Regions from separate parts of the Pseudomonas sp. Tun-23181 genome, predicted to be linked through region 4. Evidence: riboswitches for the same ligand, from Rfam matches in the RefSeq annotation. Region 4 holds a riboswitch; each other region holds the start of a gene.
The links. Region 4 has a riboswitch for cobalamin ahead of ACDI39_RS05140 (CbtB domain-containing protein). Riboswitches for the same ligand answer to the same signal wherever they lie in the genome.

Region 1 (4,444 bases), 310 kb from region 4:
CGGCGGCTGGCCACGGAAGTCCCTCGACAGCGTCAGGTGTGGCCGGTACTCGCGGACCTGCTCGGCAATGCCCAGCGGCAGCGCCGCCTGTTGCAGGGCATAGACCAGTTGCCGCAGCGCCGGTGGCGTCTCCCCAGGTTCGAGCACCAGCACACCGGCGCGCTGCCACACCTGCAAGCGGTCGAGCAGCAGGCGCAAAGGCGCGTCCGGGCGCGTGAGATTGTCGACCGCAGCGCATAGGGCCGGCAACCGCGCGGCATCCACATCGCCCAGAAACAGCAGGGTCAGGTGGAAGTTCTCGGCCGGTACGGGCCTGCCGCTGCGCAGCCCCAGGCTGCGCCGCCACTGGGCGATGGCACGGCGCTGGGCATCGCTGACCGGCAAGGCGAAGAACAGGCGCTTGAAGGGTGCGCCGCTGGGGCGTGAATCCTGGGCCATGCATGCTCCTCGATCTGTGGGGCGCCAGCCCCGAGTGTACGCTCACCTCGATACCTGGCAGATGAACCAGGATGAAACGTTTGCGCCTTCCACTTAAGACGGGTGCACAGGCCTGGCACGATTGTTTATGCTGGCGGGCTCAAGCCATGGCGCATGGCCATTTCGACAAGTATCCGTTCATGAAAATCGCACTCGTCCTGATCTTCGCACTCTCGATCGCCTATGTTCACTTGCGCGGTCGGGTTCGCCACAAGCTGACCCGCCAACTGGGCGATCACTCCAGCTTCCTGGCTCCGGTCAACAGCTTCCTGTACCTGTTCTCCCAGCACCCGGCCAAGCCCTACCTGCCGGTCGAGTCCTTCCCCGAACTGCAGCCGCTCAAGGACCACTGGCGGGAAATCCGCGAGGAGGCCCAGCAACTGCTGCACGTGGGCGAGATCAAGAAATCCGACAACTACGACGACGTCGGATTCAATTCGTTCTTCAAGACCGGCTGGAAGCGTTTCTACCTGAAGTGGTATGGCGAGAGCCACCCCTCGGCGATGAAGCTGTGCCCACGCACCACCGAGTTGCTGCAGGGTATCGGCTCGGTCAAGGCGGCCATGTTCGCCACCCTGCCGCCAGGCGCCAAGCTGGTGCGCCACCGTGACCCCTATGCCGGCTCCTACCGCTACCACCTGGGCCTGGACACGCCCAACGACGACGGCTGCTACATCGATGTCGATGGCCAGAAGTACGCCTGGCGCGACGGCGAGGCAGTGGTGTTCGACGAGACCTACATCCACTACGCCGCCAACACCACCGAGCACAACCGCATCATCCTGTTCTGCGACGTCGAGCGCCCGCTCAAGTACCGCTGGGCGACCGCCTTCAACCGCTGGTTCAGCCGCAACGTCATGGCCGCCGCGGCGGCCCCCAACGACGCCAACGACAAGACCGGCGGCATCAATCGCCTGTTCACCCGCATCTACCGCATCCGCGAGCGCGGCAAGGCCCTGAAGAAGCGCAACCGCACCCGCTACTACCTGGAAAAGTGGGCGGTGGTCGCGGCGCTGGTGCTGGTGTTCATCTACATCTGAAGCGAAGACGCTGCCCTGGCCATCACAGCCCCTCCAGAGCCTCGTTCTTCGACTAGCCTGAAAGCTCCTGTCACCACCGAACAAGGTGAAAACCATGAGCATGATGGACTGGGACGCCTACCGTAGGCAGTTGATGGCCGGCATCGGCGATCTCAAGCAATTGTCCCCCGATACCGTGGCCGGCTACATGACTGCCAGCGGTGCCGGGGCCAAGACCAACCACCTGGATGCCAAGACCCGCGAGCTGATCTCCCTGGCCGTGGCGGTGACTACCCGCTGCGACGGCTGCATCGCCGTGCACTCCCAGCAGGCCGTCAGGCACGGCGCCACCCGTGAGGAAATCGCCGAGGCGCTGGGCGTGGCGGTGGCGATGAACGCCGGTGCCGCGCTGGTCTACTCGGCCCGCGCCCTGGATGCGGTCGGCAAGGCGAGCGACTGAACGCCTCCGGCGCCGCAGCCCTTGCGCGGCGGCGCCGGGCCACCCAGACTTGGCGGCCAAGCCCGTGCAGGAGCCGCCATGATCCACATCCGTCCCATGACCCCGGAAGACTTCGAACGCTTCTGGCCCACCTTCCAGGCCATCGTCCAGGCCCGCGAAACCTATGCCTTCGACCCCGGGCTCAGCGTCGAGCAGGCCCGCCAGCTCTGGCTGGAGCTGCCCCTGCGAACCCTGGTGGCCGAGGCGCATGGCGAGTTGCTCGGCTCGTACTACCTCAAGGCCAACGCCGCCGGCCCCGGCGCCCACGTGGGCAATTGCGGCTACATGGTCGCGCCGGCCGCCCGCGGCCGTGGCGTGGCGCGGCTGATGTGCGAGCACTCGCAAAAGCTGGCACGCCAGGAGGGCTTCCTGGCCCTGCAGTTCAACTCGGTGGTGGCGACCAACGAGGTGGCCGTGGCGCTGTGGCACAAGCTCGGCTTCGAGACCGTCGGCCGCCTGCCCAAGGCCTACCGGCACGCTCGCCTGGGGCTGGTGGACTGCCTGGTGATGTACAAGTGGCTGGCGGACGAGCCGGTGGTGGAGAAGCCCGCCCTGCTGATCGGGCGCAAGAACATCGAGGCCAGGGTATCGCGTCGGCGCGGACGCTGATCGCCCTCCTGGACCAGCGCAAGCTGCATCCGAACGATTGACTCCCCACCCGTTCGGTGGTCAGATGCGCGCCAGTTTCAGGTGTCCTGCGCCGCCGCGCGCAGGGTGAAACGGGAAGCCGGTGCGTCGTTGCCACGACAAGTCCGGCGCTGCCCCCGCAACGGTAGGCGAGCGAACCCTTCGACATACCACTGTGCGCATGCATGGGAAGGTGAACGGTTCATGATCCTCGCAAGCCCGGAGACCGGCCTGGAGCTTTTCGTTGGCAACCCGCGGTGGGCGGGCGCAGGCCGGTTTTCGCGTGCGCGCCTGCGTACGTGCTTGGTCGTCTATGCGTTGTTTCCACCGGGATCCATTCATTCCTGCGACAGTGGAACGACATGTCCCGTATCTCCAAGCTTCATACTCTGGCGGCCTGCCTGGCCGTTTCCCTTCCGGCCCTGGCCGATGAACACGACGGGCCAGTACTGGCCCTGCCCTCCACGGCCATCACCGACACCCGCGACGAACAGGTCGTCGACCTGGCCACGCCGACCCGGGCCGGTTCGCGCCTGAACCTGAGCGCCCTGGAGACCCCGGCCAGCACCAGCAGCATCAGCGCCGGGCAGATCCAGCAGCGTAACAACCTCACCGTGCAAGACGCGGTGACCCGCTCGCCAGGCATCACCTCGGTCGGCACCCCAGGCAACGGCGGCACCGCCCTCTCCGCCCGCGGCTTCACCGGCCACAGCTCGGTGATGACGCTGTTCGACGGCTCGCGCCTGTACACCGGCGCCGGTACCCAGAGCTTCCCGGTCGATCCGTGGATGGTCGAGCGCATCGACGTGATCCGTGGCCCGGCCTCGGTACTCTATGGCGAAGGCGCCACGGGCGCGGTGATCAACGTCATCCCGAAAAAACCCTTCGCCGGCGAAATCCGCAACCACCTGCGCCTGGGCTACGGCTCCTGGGACCGCCAACAGCTCGGCCTGGACAGCGGTGGCAGCCTGAGCGAGCGCCTGAGCTACCGGGTCACCCTGAACACGCAGCAAGGCAACGTCTGGGTCGATCGCGGCGACTCGCGCAACCTGGCCCTCAGCGCCGCTCTGCGCTTCGACGCCAGCGACGACCTGAGCTTCACCCTCGCCCACGAGCGCGGCGATGCCGAGCCGATGAACTACTTCGGCACCCCGCTGATCGACGGCCACTACCGCGACAGCCTGCGCAAGAAGAACTACAACATTCGCGACGACGTCCAACGCTATCACGACGAGTGGACCCGCCTCGACACCGACTGGACGATCAACGACCACCTCAGCGCCAGCAACCAGCTGTACTACATCAAGAGCCGCCGGCACTGGCGCAACGCCGAGGACTACACCTGGGATGCCGACCGCGGCCAGCTCGAACGCGGCAGTTACCTGGAGATCAAGCACAACCAGGAGCAGATCGGCGACCGCCAGAGCTTCACCTTCGACCACAGTCTGTTCGGCCTGGCCAGCAAGACCGTGGTGGGTGCCGAGTACAACAGGATCCGTTTCAACGTCGACAACAACTCGCCGTACGAAGACGTGGGCGGCGACTACATCGACCCCTGGCAGCCGGCACCGGGCGGGTTCCACAGCCGATCGGCGCTGCGCCCACAGACCCTGTCCACCACCCGCACCTTCGCGCTGTTCGCCGAGAACCGCACCCAGCTCACCGATCGCCTGTCGCTGGTCACCGGTGTACGCCGTGACCAGAACCACATCGATCGGGACAACCTGGTCAGCGACACCCGCAGCGACCGCAGCCTGCAGGGCGGCAACTGGCGCGCGGGCCTGCTCTTCGCGGTGACCGACGAGCTGTCGCTGTACGGCCA
Region 2 (4,444 bases), 300 kb from region 4:
AGAGCGGGCCGTTCAAGGACGTCAGCCTGCGCTGGCGCAACGTCACCTTCCGTTCCGGCAATGGCCTGAACAATGCCGTGGACGAGAACCGCCTGATCATCGGCTACACCCTGGCGCTGTGGTAACAGCGCCCCTCAACAGGAGAACAGCATGTCTGACGCCCCAACCCTGCAAAGCTTCATCGCCGGCCGCTGGATCGGCCAGCACGGCGCCCAGGCCCTGCGCAGCGCCCTGGACGGCCATGTCCTGGCCTACAGCCACGAGGAGCGCCCGGACTTCGCCGAAGCCCTCGAACATGCCCGCCGCCAGGGCCTGACCGCGCTGATGGCCCTGGACTTCCAGCAGCGTGCCGCCCGTCTGAAGGCCCTGGCCCTGTACCTGGCCGAGCGCAAGGAGCAGCTCTACGCCCTCTCCCACCACAGCGGCGCGACCCGTACCGACAGCTGGATCGACATCGAAGGCGGCAATGCCACGTTGTTCGCCTATGCCGGCATCGGCAGCCGCGAGCTGCCCTCGGGCAACCTGGTGCACGAAGGCCCGGCCATCCCTCTGGGCAAGCAAGGGCATTTCGCTGGCAGCCATATCCTGGTGCCGCGCACCGGGGTGGCGGTGCACATCAATGCCTTCAACTTCCCGATCTGGGGGATGCTGGAGAAGTTCGCCCCGACCTTCCTCGCCGGCATGCCGTGCATCGTCAAGCCAGCGACCTCGACCAGCTACCTGACCGAGGCGGTGGTGCGCCTGATGAACCAGTCGGGCTTGTTGCCGGCGGGCAGCCTGCAGCTGGTGATCGGCAGCACCGGCGACTTGCTCGAGCGCCTGCAGGGCCAGGACGTGGTGACCTTCACCGGCTCCGCCGACACCGCCGCCAAGTTGCGGGTAACGCCGAACCTGGTGCGCCACTCGGTGCCATTCACCGCCGAGGCCGACTCGCTCAACTGCGCCATCCTCGGCCCGGACGTCAGCCCCGACAGCGAGGAGTTCGACCTGTACATCAAGGAGGTGGTGCGCGAGATGACCACCAAGGCCGGGCAGAAGTGCACCGCCATCCGCCGCGCCATAGTCCCGGCCAGGCACCTGGACGCCGTGGCCACCCGCCTGCGCGAGCGCCTGGCCAAGGTGGTGGTGGGCGACCCTTCGGTCGAAGGCGTGCGCATGGGTGCGCTGGCCTCCCACGACCAGCAGCGTGATGTTGGCGAGCGCGTGCGTAGCCTGCTCCAGAGCTGCGATCAATTATTCGGCGCGAGCGACGGCTTCGCCCCGGTCGGCGAGGGCGTGGCCGAAGGCGCGTTCTTCGCCCCAACCCTGCTGCAAGCCCGCGATCCCCATGCCGAAGGCGGCGCCCACGACATCGAGGCCTTCGGCCCGGTGAGCACGCTGATGGCCTACGACGACCTGGACGAAGCCCTGGCCCTGGCGGCCCGTGGCAAGGGCAGCCTGGTGGCGACCCTGGTCACCGCCGATCGCGCGGTGGCGGCCAAGGCCATCCCGGCGGCGGCCGCCTGGCATGGGCGCCTGCTGGTGCTCGACCGCGAGGCGGCCAAGGAGTCCACCGGCCACGGCTCCCCCTTGCCACAGCTCAAGCACGGCGGGCCCGGCCGGGCCGGTGGTGGCGAGGAGCTCGGTGGCCTGCGGGCGGTCAAGCACTACCTGCAGCGCGCGGCGGTGCAAGGCTCGCCGAGCATGCTGACGGCAGTGACCGGCGAGTACGTGCGTGGCGCCGAGGTGATCGAGAGCGAAGTGCATCCGTTCCGCCGTCATTTCGACGACCTGCGCATCGGCGAGTCGCTGCTCACCCACCGGCGTACCGTGACCGAGGCGGACCTGGTCAACTTCGGTTGCCTGTCGGGCGACCATTTCTACATGCACTTCGACGAGATCGCCGCCAAGGCCTCGCAGTTTGGCAAGCGCATCGCCCATGGCTACTTCGTGCTGTCCGCGGCGGCAGGGCTGTTCGTGTCGCCGGGCGAAGGGCCGGTGCTAGCCAACTACGGCCTGGATACCCTGCGCTTCATCAACCCGGTGGGCATCGGCGACACCATCCAGGCCCGCCTGACCTGCAAGCGCAAGATCGACCAGGGCAAGTCCAGTCCGCTGGGCCAGCCCCAGGGCGTGGTGGCCTGGGACGTGGAGGTGACCAACCAGCTGGGTGAGCTGGTGGCCAGCTACGACATCCTGACCTTGGTGCTCAAGCGGACTTGAATGCCGTGAGGGCTTGGGGCCGCAAAGCGGTCCCCAATGGCGATGCAAGCCTGGCCCCCACCTGCCACCGCGGTTGACTCCCCCTGCCATAAATGCTCAGATGCGCCCCTGTTTCAGGTGTCCCCCGCCGCCGTGCGGGGGGTTAAACGGGAAGCCGGTGCCTCGCCCTCGCGCGACCAGTCCGGCGCTGCCCCCGCAACGGTAAGCGAGCGATGCATTCGACACACCACTGTGCCGCCGGCATGGGAAGGTGAATGCCTCACGCCCCTCGCAAGCCCGGAGACCGGCCTGACACTGCAATTGGCAACTCCCGCGGTGGGCGGGCGCGGGCCGGTCCTGGGGCAGCCTCGTGCCCACGATTGCTCCGTGCGTGCGCTCCGTCGGGTCTTCTCAACCCCGCAACGGTCGCTCACCCATGTCTTTGCCTACCCTGCGCATCGAAGGCCTGCACTGGTCACCGTCACCCGGCGAACGCCGGCTGCTCGACGGCATCGACCTTGAGGTCGGCCCTGGCGAGTTCGTCGGCCTGATAGGCCCCAACGGCAGCGGCAAGACCAGCCTGTTGCGCTGCGCCTACCGTTTCACCCGGCCAGACAGCGGCCGCGTATCGCTAGAAGGCGAGGACATCTGGCAGCGCCCGCCGCGCTGGGTGGCACAACGCATCGCGGTGATGCTGCAGGAGTTTCCCGAGGACTTCGGCCTGAGCGTGCGCGATGTCGTCGCCATGGGCCGTACCCCGCACCTGGGCTGGTTCCAGGGCGACAGCGAAGCGGCGCTGGTCGATGCCTGCCTGCGCGAGCTGGGCCTGCTGGCCTGCGCCGAGCAGGGCTTCGCCAGCCTGTCCGGCGGGGAAAAGCAGCGGGTGCTGCTGGCCAGGGCACGGGTGCAGCAACCGCGCCTGATGATCCTCGACGAGCCGACCAACCACCTCGATCCGCGCTACCAACTGGCCCTGCTCGAGCACATGCGCGGTACCGGGCTGAGCCTGCTGGCGAGCTTCCATGACCTGAACCTGGCCGCCGCCTTCTGTGACCGGCTGTATGTCATCGAGGCCGGCCGCATCGTTGCCCATGGCACGCCGCAGCAGGTCCTGACCGAACAGTGCCTGGCCCAGGTGTTCGGCGTGCACGCCCTGGTCGATCGTCATCCCCTCGCCTGCCACCCGCGCATCACCTGGATCAGCCCCGCATGAAACGCTTCGTCACCTGCCTGGCCCTGCTGGCCGCCCTGCCCCTCGCCGCTCTGGCCAGCGACTTTCCCCTGACCGTGCACAGTTGCGACCGCGACGTGACCTTCACCCAGCCGCCACAGAGGGCGGTCAGCCACGACGTCAACCTCACCGGCATGCTCCTGGCCCTGGGGCTGCGCGAGCGCATGGTCGGCTACAGCGGCATCAGCGGCTGGAAGAACCTCGACCCGTCGATGCGCCAGGCCCTGGCCGGCCTGCCGGAACTGGCGGCACGTTACCCATCGCTGGAAAACCTGCTGGACGTGGACGCCGACTTCCTGTTCGCCGGCTGGAGTTACGGCATGCACGTGGGCGGGCCGGTCACGCCACAGACGCTGGCGCCCTTCGGCATCCCGGTCTACGAGCTGAGCGAATCCTGTGCGCGGATCATGCCCCAGCGCCAGGCCAGCCTGGAGGACCTGTACCGGGACCTGGACAACCTCGGCAGGATCTTCGCCGTGCCCGCCCAGGCCCAGGCTTTGATCGGCCAACTGCGCCAGCGCATCGCCCGGGTGACGGCCCAACTTGGCGAGGTGCAGCGCAAGCCCCGGGTGTTCCTCTACGACAGCGGCGAGGACCGCCCGACCACCTCCGGCCGCCTGGGCATGCCCCAGGCGCTGATCGAGGCGGCCGGTGGCGAGAATGTGATGGCCGATGTCAACGCCAGCTGGACCGAGGTCAGTTGGGAAAGCCTGGTCGAACGCGACCCGGAGGTGATCGTCATCGTCGACTACGGCCCCACCCTCTGGCAGCACAAGCGCGACGTCCTCCTCAAGCACCCGGCCCTCGGCGAGGTGAAGGCGATTCGCGAACGGCGCTTCGTGGTGCTGTCGTACCTGCAGGTCACGCCCTCGGTGGACAACGCCGTTGCCATCGAGCACCTGGCCGCCGCGCTGCATCCGCAACGGTTCGCCGGGGCGCCGCGCTGATGCCGGTGCGTAGCCCTGCCGGCTATCGCCTGTTGCTGGTCGCACTGCTGGCGGCGCTGGTGTTTTCCTGCCTGCTGTCGCTGGG
Region 3 (4,444 bases), 1.2 Mb from region 4:
TGCGCAGGCCGGAGGCGAAGATCCGGTGCTGGCCGCTGGCCGGGTCCACCTCCCAGATCGCCGCACGGCCTTCTTCCTGGTCCAGGCCGTTTTCGCCGACATTGCTGTTGGAGCCCACCGTGACATAGAGCTTCTTGCCATCGGGGCTGGCGATCACGTTCTTGGTCCAGTGGTGGTTGAGCCGGCCGCCGGGCAGGTCGACCACTTTCTTGCCTTCAGCGCGAATCTGCATGGCCCCCGGCTCGTAGTGGAAGCGCAACAGGCGGTCGGTATCGGCCACGTAGAAGTCCTTGCCCACCAGGGCCATGCCGAAGGGTGAGTTGAGCCCTTCGATGAAGGTGGTGCGAATTTCCGCGACGCCATCACGGTCAGCGTCGCGCAGCAGGGTGATGCGGTTGGCGCTGGGTACGCCGGCGCCGGCCCGTTTCATCACCTGGCCCATGACCCAGCCACGGATTCCCTTGCCGTCGTCGGGCTTGGCCGGGGCGTTGGTCTCGGCCACCAGCACGTCGCCGTTGGGCAGCACGTAGAGCCAGCGGGGATGATCGAGGTGCTCGGCGAAGGCCACCACCTGGGTGCCGGTCGCCGACGTGGGCTTGGCGCCCTCCGGCCAGCCGATCGCCGGGGCGATGTTGACGGTCGGGATCAAGGTCTTGTTCGGCTCGGGCAGTTGCGGGGACGGTCCCGATCCGTCGCTGACGTCCAGGCGCGCGGATTCTCCGCAGCCGCCGAGGCTGACGGCCAGGGCCAGCAGTAGCGCGATATGCATCCTGTCCATGCTCGGGTCCTCGTGGGGGCTCATGTGGAATCAGAGCGACGGGCCACCGTCGAGGTTCAACTTGTCGGTAGGGCGCATTCGGCTAGCTGGGCCCCGCTCAGGCCTGCTTGAGCAGCAGCGCCACGCCGGGAAAGTACTGCGCCGCTTCATTGTGCAACTTGCGATAGGCGTAGGGAAAATACCAGGCGATGGCGCAAGCGCTGTGCTTTTGCAGGTCGTCGACCAGGTCCTGCAACTCCTCGGGGCTGGCATGCTGGCCGGCTTTCCACGGGCTGACGAACAGGGCGCCGACCTTGAGTTGGCTGGGATAGGCGATCTGCCGGGCGAGGGCGGCGGTTTCCTGCACAGCCGTGCTCAGGTCCAGGCGGGCGATGCGCGGCCAGCGCTGGCTGGCGCGCAGGTGGACGCTGTCTTCCGAGGTGCTGATGGACAGGTCGCAGCGGCCCTCGCGCTCGCCCTCGTCACGTTGCTTCTTGCTCATGGACTGTTCCAGCGCCACCAGTTCGGCCTGCCAGGCCGCGGCCGCGAGCAGGCCGGTGTTGGCCGCGGTGCCATGCCAGTACGGGGCTTCGTTGTCGCCATGGACCTGGTTGAAGCGGTCGATGCATTCCGGCCAGCGCTCCAGCGCCGGGCGCAGGAACTCCAGGCGCGGGTTATTGATGATCAGGCCTTGCATGCTGCGCTCTCCTGTCGTTGTGATCGCGTTCAGCGAAAATTGATGTCTATGTGATATCACTGCTTTCAGTTTGTTACAAGCGGCCGGATCGGCCATTGATCCAGGCCAGATCGGCCTCGTTTCATTGACGCTCCGGGTGCAACCCTCTAACCTTCGCGGCGTGTTTCAGGTGCTCTGCCAGCCGAGGCTGGGCAGGGTGAAACTGGGAAGCCGGTGGGCGCCAGCAAGGCGCGATTCCGGCGCTGCCCCCGCAACGGTAGGTGAGTCGAGGACCGCGCAGGGCCACTGGATGCAGGCATCCGGGAAGGCGCGCGGCCCATGGGCCCAGGCCCTGCTCACGAGCCCGGAGACCGGCCTGTCACTGCCAACGGCATCACGGAGGGTGATGCGCGGTGCACCGTGGCGTCCGCCATGGCCCCTGCGCGTTCTCCGTCTGCCCGCCTATCGACCTGTCGTCGCCCATCCGTGCCGACAGCCTGCGGAGAACCCTGATGAGCGAATCCACCGAACGCGACGAACGCCACCTGGCGCGCATGCAGCGCAAGAAGGCGATCATCGACGAACGCATCGCCAACGCGCCCAACGAATGCGGCTTGCTGCTGGTGCTCACCGGCAACGGCAAGGGCAAGAGCAGCTCGGCCTTCGGCATGCTTGCCCGGGCCCTGGGCCACGGCCTGCAATGCGGCGTCGTGCAGTTCATCAAGGGCCGCAACAGCACCGGCGAAGAGCTGTTCTTCCGGCGCTTCCCCGAGCAGGTGCGCTACCACGTGATGGGCGAGGGCTTCACCTGGGAGACTCAGGATCGCCAGCGCGACATCGCCGCCGCCGAGGCGGCCTGGGCGGTTTCGCGCCAACTGCTGCAGGACCCGGGCGTGCAGTTCGTGGTGCTCGACGAGCTGAACATCGCCCTCAAACACGGCTACCTCGACCTCGACCAGGTGCTCTCGGACATCCAGGCCCGTCCGCCGATGCAGCACGTCATCGTCACGGGCCGTGCCGCCAAGCCGCAGATGATCGAGCTGGCCGATACCGTCACCGAGATGGGCATGGTCAAGCACGCCTTCCAGGCCGGCATCCGCGCGCAGAAGGGCGTGGAACTATGAGCCGACCCCGGCATTGTCCGGCGGTGCTGATCGCAGCACCGGCGTCCGGCCAGGGCAAGACCACGGTCACCGCCGCCCTGGCGCGCCTGCACCGCAACCTCGGGCGCAAGGTGAGGGTGTTCAAGTGCGGGCCGGATTTTCTCGACCCGATGATCCTCGAACGGGCCAGCGGTGCACCGGTGTACCAGCTCGACCTGTGGATGATCGGCGCGCAGGAAAGCCGCCGCCTGCTCTGGGAAGCGGCGGGCACGGCCGACCTGATTCTTATCGAGGGGGTCATGGGGCTGTTCGACGGCACACCGTCGAGCGCCGACCTGGCGCGTCACTTCGGTGTACCCGTGCTGGCGGTGATCGATGGCACAGCCATGGCCCAGACCTTCGGCGCCCTGGCCTTGGGCCTGGCACGCTACCAGCCGGACCTGCCGTTCGCCGGGGTGCTGGCCAACCGCGTCGGCAGCCTGCGCCATGCGCAACTGCTCGAGGGCAGCCTGACCGAGGGCCTGCGCTGGTACGGCGGGCTCTCCCGCGAGCGTGGCATCGAGCTGCCCAGCCGCCACCTGGGGCTGGTCCAGGCCAACGAGCTGAACGACCTGGACCTGCGCCTGGACGCCGCGGCCGAGGCCCTGGGCGCCAGTTGCGACGCCACGCTGCCGCCAGCGGTGGCCTTTGCCGAACCCGACCCTATCGCCCCCAGGCCGTCGCTGGCCGGTGTGCGCATCGGCGTGGCCCGTGACGAAGCCTTCGCCTTCACCTATGGCGCCAACCTCGATCTGTTGCGCGAGCTGGGCGCCGAACTGCGCTTCTTCTCGCCCTTGCACGACCGGGAACTGCCCACGGTAGACAGCCTTTACCTGCCAGGGGGCTACCCTGAGCTGCATCACCAGGCCCTGGCGGCCAATGCCCCTCTGCTCGAGGCGATCCGCGCCCATCACGCCCAGGGCAAGCCGCTGCTGGCCGAGTGCGGTGGCATGCTCTACCTGCTCGAGGCCTTGACCGACGTGGCCGGTGAGCGCGCCACGCTGCTCGGCCTGCTGCCGGGCGAAGCGGTGATGCAAAAGCGCCTGGCGGCCCTGGCGCTGCAGGCTGTGGAACTTCCGGAAGGGACCCTGCGCGGGCATACTTATCATCACTCCCTGACCAGCACCCCGCTCGAACCGATCGCCCGCGGCCAAAGCCCCAACGGCGGTCGTGGCAACGAGGCGGTCTATCGCCAGGGACGACTGACGGCGTCGTACATCCACTTCTATTTCCCCTCCAACCCTGACGCGGCGGCGGCGCTGCTGCGGCCATGAGCGAACACGCCTTCAGCGACGCCGAGCGCGCCGCGGTCTACCGGGCCATCGGCGAGCGCCGCGACATGCGCCATTTCATCGGCGGTGAGGTAGCGCCAGCGCTGCTGGCCCGCCTGCTGGCCGCCGCGCACCAGGCGCCGAGCGTCGGCCTGATGCAGCCCTGGCGCTTCATTCGCATCAGCCGACGCGAGCTGCGTAGGCAGATCCAGGCGCTGGTGGAGCAGGAGCGCGTGCGCACCGCCGAAGCCTTGGGCGAGCGCTCCGACGCTTTCATGAAACTCAAGGTCGAAGGCATCCACGACTGCGCCGAAGTGCTGGTGGCGGCGCTGATGGACAACCGCGAGGCGCACATCTTCGGCCGCCGCACCCTGCCGGAAATGGACCTGGCCTCCCTGGCCTGCGCGATCCAGAACCTCTGGCTGGCGGCGCGCGCCGAGGGCCTGGGCATGGGCTGGGTGTCGCTGTTCGAACCGCAGGCCCTGGCCCAACTGCTGGGCATGCCCGCTGGCGCCAAGCCGGTGGCGGTGCTGTGCCTGGGGCCTGTGGCGCAGTTCTATGCCGGGCCGATGCTGGTGCTGGAGAACTGGGCCGAGGA
Region 4 (4,444 bases):
TATCGATGAAGGCGGTGTTGGCCGCCTGCAGGTGCGAGCGGTAGAACAGCAGCGGCGCCACCGGCTGCTGCGGGTGCCACTGGCCGTACCAGTCCTCGAGCGTGGCGCTGGCCTTGGCGGGGTGATACACCGCCGTGCGCGGCAGCGGCTGCGGTTCGTCCCAGGCATAGGTACGCCCCAGCCACAGGCTGGCCAGGCAGTTGAACAGGTTCAGGGCATTGGCCTTGCCGCCCTGGCGCAGGTAGTGCCAGAGCCGTTCGGCCTGCTCGCCGGTCACCGTGCCCAGGCCGGTCAGCTCGGGGTCGGGGCGGTCATCGCCTGGCACCAGGATCAGCCGTACACCGCGGTTGGCCAGCTCGACCAGTTGCTCGACGCCATAGCGCCAGTAGCCGACCCCGCCGTGCAGCGACACCAGGATCACCTTGGCGTGGCGCAGCACCTGGTCGACGTAGAGGTCGACCGAGGCGTGGTTCTGCACCTGCATGGGGTTGGCCAGGCGCAGGCTGGGGAAGTCGTCTGGCAACTGCTCGGCGGTTTCCGCCAGCAGCGCCAGGTGCGAGTCGCCGCTGCAGAGGATCACCAGCTCAGCGGGCGTCTGGCCGAGGTCGGCGATGCTGTCGTCCGGCACGAAGCCGCCGGGCTGGGTCCGCAGCAGGTGCATGGATCAGGCGCCCAGGGCCTGGCGCAGGCGCGCCTCCAGTTGCACGGCATCCAGGTCCTGGCCGATCAGCACCAGGCGCGTCAGGCGAGGCTCGTCGGCACGCCAGGCGCGGTCGAAGTGTTTGTCGAAACGGGTCCCCACGCCCTGCACCAGCAGACGCATCGGCTTGCCGGGAATGGCCGCGAAGCCCTTGGCGCGCAGGATGCCGAACTCCACCACCAGTTGCGTCAAGGCGTCGAGCAGCAGGCTTTCGTCGGCCTCGGGCAGGTCGATGGAGATCGAGTCGAAGGCGTCATGGTCATGATCGTCGTGATCTTCGCCAGCGTGATGGGCATCGTGGTGGGTGCGCCGGCCATCGATGTGCGCCTCGGCCTCGGCGCCCACGCCAAGCAGCACCTCCAGCGGCAGGCGCCCGCTGCTGGCCTCGATCACCTTGACCGCCGGCGGCAGTTCCTCGGCCACCTCGGCGCGGACCTTGGCCAGGCCTTCGGCATCGATCAGGTCGGCCTTGTTCAGGACCACCAGGTCGGCGCTGGCCAACTGGTCGGCGAACAGCTCGTGCAGCGGCGACTCGTGGTCCAGGTTGGGGTCGAGCTTGCGCTGGGCGTCCACTTGCTCTGGGTAGGCAGCGAAGGTACCCGCCGCCACCGCCGGGCTGTCGACCACGGTGATCACCGCATCGACCGTGCAGGCATTGCGGATTTCCGGCCACTGGAAGGCCTGCACCAGCGGCTTGGGCAGGGCCAGGCCGCTGGTTTCGATGAGGATGTGGTCCAGGTCGCCACGGCGTGCCACCAGTTCGCGCATCACCGGGAAGAACTCTTCCTGCACGGTGCAGCACAGGCAGCCGTTGGCCAGTTCGTAGACGCGGCCGCTGGCCTCTTCCTCCGTGCAGCCGATGCTGCACTGCTTGAGGATCTCGCCGTCGATGCCCAGCTCGCCGAACTCGTTGACGATGACCGCGATGCGGCGGCCCTGGGCGTTGTCGAGCATGTGCCGGAGCAAGGTGGTCTTGCCCGAGCCGAGGAAGCCAGTGACGATGGTGACGGGGAGCTTGGCCAGTGTTTTCATGTCGCGATGCCCTTGGCAGGATGGCGCGGGCATGCAGGACGAAAGCCTCGTGCCACCACGGCCGGGCCCGTTCGCCACCGGATCACCCCGCCCGGTTGAAAGTCGAAAGCGTTTCGAGGCAGGTCTCCTGGCTTGCACAGTACCGGCCCCGGGCCGGTTGGATGACGCCTTCCCGCGCTGGCGCAGTGGCTGTGTCGATCCTGTTCAGTGCTTACAGTTGCGGGGGCAGCCGCGGCTTGGACCGCGTTCCCATCTTAGCTCCGGCGGCGGCCGGAGAACCTCGAAGCGGCAAGGCTACGCAGTGGTTGGCAGGCGGTCAACCTTGGCAGCCCTAAAGCCTTGCCTATCCTGCGATTGACGGGGAAACCGCCCCATGATTTGCTAATGCACTGCGTTCAGGTGCCCCTTCGGGGGTGAAACGGGAAACCGGTGCGTCCCAGGCCCCCAAGGGGTCGGACAACGCCGGTGCTGCCCCCGCAACGGTAAGCGAGCGAAGCGTCTTGACCACTGTGCCACGTCGTAGGGCATGGGAAGGTGACGCTCCCCCCCAGGAGCCCTGCTCCTCCTCGCAAGCCCGGAGACCGGCCTGACGTCGAATGATCACCCCGCGGTGGGCGGGCGCTGTCGCATCTCCCTGGGCCCGTTGCGTCCGGGGCTGTCGCGCTTGTCCGCCGCCTATGACAAAGCAGAGGAAAGCGTCATGCCCGTCACCAGCGCCAAACACAGCGTCAGCACCCCCGTCAGCCTCAGCCAACGCATCGTCATCGCCGCCGGCGCCAGCCTGCTGGGCCTGTGCCTGATCTACTTCGCCGGTTTCTCGCACATCGAGGCCGTGCACAACGCCGCCCACGATACCCGCCACAGCGCCGCCTTCCCTTGCCACTGAGTACGCCTGCATGATCAAGCGCATCGCCCGTACCGCCGGCTTCAGCGGCCTGCTCGCCGCCCTGCTGCTGACCTTCTTGCAAAGCCTGTGGGTCAGCCCGCTGATCCTCGAGGCGGAAACCTATGAAAGCGCGGCCCCCGTCGCCGAACACCACGGCCACGGCGATGCCGTCGCCGCCCATGAACACGACGCCGAAGCCTGGGCACCGGAAGACGGCTGGCAGCGCCTGCTCTCCACCACCGGCGGCAACCTGGTGGTCGCGGTCGGTTTCGCCCTGATCCTCGCGGCCCTGTACAGCTTGCGCGAACCGGGCCGCGTGGCCACCGGCGCACTGTGGGGCCTGGCCGGGTTCGCGGTGTTCTGCCTGGCGCCGACCCTGGGGCTGCCGCCAGAGCTGCCGGGTACCGCCGCTGCCGACCTGGGTCAGCGCCAGGGCTGGTGGATCGGCACCGCCGCCGCCACCGCGGCAGGCCTGGCCCTGCTGGTGTTCGCCCATCACTGGCTGTTCAAGGTACTGGGCCTCGCCCTACTGGTCGTGCCGCACCTGATCGGCGCGCCGCAACCGGCGATGCACGAGAGCCTGGCGCCCGAAGCCTTGGAAACCCAGTTCAAGATCGCCTCCTGGGTGACCAACGCCGCCTTCTGGCTCGCCCTGGGCCTGCTCAGCGCCTGGCTGTACCGTCGCACCAGCCAAGCCTGATGCGCCTCGCCCCTCCTGCGCCGGCGTTGTACGCCGGCTTCGGCTGCCGCCAGGGCTGCCCGGCCGACACCCTGCAGGCCCTGCTGCGCGGGGCCCTCGCGGCGCACGGGCTGGCCCCGGCGCTGCTGCGCGGCATCGCCAGCATCGACCTCAAAGCCAACGAACCCGGCTTGCAGGAACTGGCCAGGCGCCTGGCATTGCCCCTCGTGCTGTTCAGCCCCGCGCAACTGCACGCTTTCGAACCCCAGCTCAGCCACCGCTCGGCAACCACCTTCCAGCACAGCGGCTGCTGGGGGGTGGCCGAAAGCGCAGCCCTGGCCCTCGCCAGCCAGGCCCAGGGCCCGGCCGCCCTACGGGTAACGCGCCAGGTCCTCGGCCCGGCTACCCTCGCCCTGGCCAGTGGCGGATAATCGCCTCCCCCGCTCACCCGCAAGGATTCCCCATGACGGTCTACTTCATCGGCGCCGGCCCCGGCGATCCGGAACTGATCACGGTCAAGGGCCAGCGCCTGATCCGCCAGTGCCCGGTGATCATCTATGCCGGCTCCCTGGTGCCGCCGGCGGTGCTCGAAGGGCACCGTGCCGAAACAGTGATCAACAGCGCCGAACTGCACCTGGAGCAGATCATCGCCGCCATTCGCAGTGCCCATGACAAAGGCCAGGACGTGGCCCGGGTGCACAGCGGCGACCCCAGCCTGTATGGCGCCATCGGCGAGCAGATCCGCTACCTGCGCGAGCTGGGCATCGACTACCAGATCGTCCCCGGCGTCACCGCCACGGCGGCCAGCGCCGCCCTGCTCGGCTGCGAGCTGACCCTGCCGGCGGTGGCACAGACGGTGATCCTCACCCGCTACGGCGACAGCTCGCCCATGCCAGCCGGCGAGCAACTGGCCGACCTTGCCCGGCACCGCAGTACCCTGGCCATTCACCTGGGCGTCAAGCACCTGGCACGCATCATCGCCGAGCTGCTGCCGCACTACGGCGCCGACTGCCCGATCGCCGTGGTCCATCGTGCCACCTGGCCCGACCAGGACTGGGTCATGGGTACCTTGCAGGACATCGTCGAACGCACTGCGGCCAAGGGCTTCCGGCGTACGGCGCTGATCCTGGTGGGCCATGTGCTGGGC

Region 1: it holds a riboswitch for cobalamin, as region 4 does, so the genes downstream of both, ACDI39_RS06560 (TonB-dependent receptor) here and ACDI39_RS05140 (CbtB domain-containing protein) in region 4, are expected to answer to the same signal.
Region 2: it holds a riboswitch for cobalamin, as region 4 does, so the genes downstream of both, ACDI39_RS03720 (ABC transporter ATP-binding protein) here and ACDI39_RS05140 (CbtB domain-containing protein) in region 4, are expected to answer to the same signal.
Region 3: it holds a riboswitch for cobalamin, as region 4 does, so the genes downstream of both, cobO (cob(I)yrinic acid a,c-diamide adenosyltransferase) here and ACDI39_RS05140 (CbtB domain-containing protein) in region 4, are expected to answer to the same signal.

Annotation. Positions count from the first base shown of each region.
Region 1 is NZ_CM171630.1:1,317,624-1,322,067, forward strand. It holds gene thpR (RNA 2',3'-cyclic phosphodiesterase) at 1-438, opposite strand, end outside; gene lpxO (lipid A hydroxylase LpxO) at 618-1,517, shown strand; gene ACDI39_RS06550 (carboxymuconolactone decarboxylase family protein) at 1,612-1,956, shown strand; gene ACDI39_RS06555 (GNAT family N-acetyltransferase) at 2,035-2,604, shown strand; cobalamin riboswitch at 2,667-2,871, shown strand; gene ACDI39_RS06560 (TonB-dependent receptor) at 2,985-4,444, shown strand, end outside.
Region 2 is NZ_CM171630.1:708,563-713,006, reverse strand. It holds gene ACDI39_RS03730 (OprD family porin) at 1-125, shown strand, start outside; gene paaZ (phenylacetic acid degradation bifunctional protein PaaZ) at 151-2,202, shown strand; cobalamin riboswitch at 2,301-2,508, shown strand; gene ACDI39_RS03720 (ABC transporter ATP-binding protein) at 2,618-3,394, shown strand; gene ACDI39_RS03715 (ABC transporter substrate-binding protein) at 3,391-4,359, shown strand; gene ACDI39_RS03710 (FecCD family ABC transporter permease) at 4,359-4,444, shown strand, end outside.
Region 3 is NZ_CM171630.1:2,190,546-2,194,989, reverse strand. It holds partial or broken gene ACDI39_RS10565 (PQQ-dependent sugar dehydrogenase) at 1-769, opposite strand, end outside; gene ACDI39_RS10560 (hypothetical protein) at 876-1,454, opposite strand; cobalamin riboswitch at 1,605-1,827, shown strand; gene cobO (cob(I)yrinic acid a,c-diamide adenosyltransferase) at 1,946-2,557, shown strand; gene ACDI39_RS10550 (cobyrinic acid a,c-diamide synthase CobB) at 2,554-3,849, shown strand; gene bluB (5,6-dimethylbenzimidazole synthase) at 3,846-4,444, shown strand, end outside.
Region 4 is NZ_CM171630.1:1,003,653-1,008,096, forward strand. It holds gene cobN (cobaltochelatase subunit CobN) at 1-661, opposite strand, end outside; gene cobW (cobalamin biosynthesis protein CobW) at 665-1,732, opposite strand; cobalamin riboswitch at 1,833-2,030, opposite strand; cobalamin riboswitch at 2,115-2,336, shown strand; gene ACDI39_RS05140 (CbtB domain-containing protein) at 2,433-2,618, shown strand; gene ACDI39_RS05145 (CbtA family protein) at 2,629-3,318, shown strand; gene ACDI39_RS05150 (cobalamin biosynthesis protein) at 3,318-3,728, shown strand; gene cobM (precorrin-4 C(11)-methyltransferase) at 3,761-4,444, shown strand, end outside.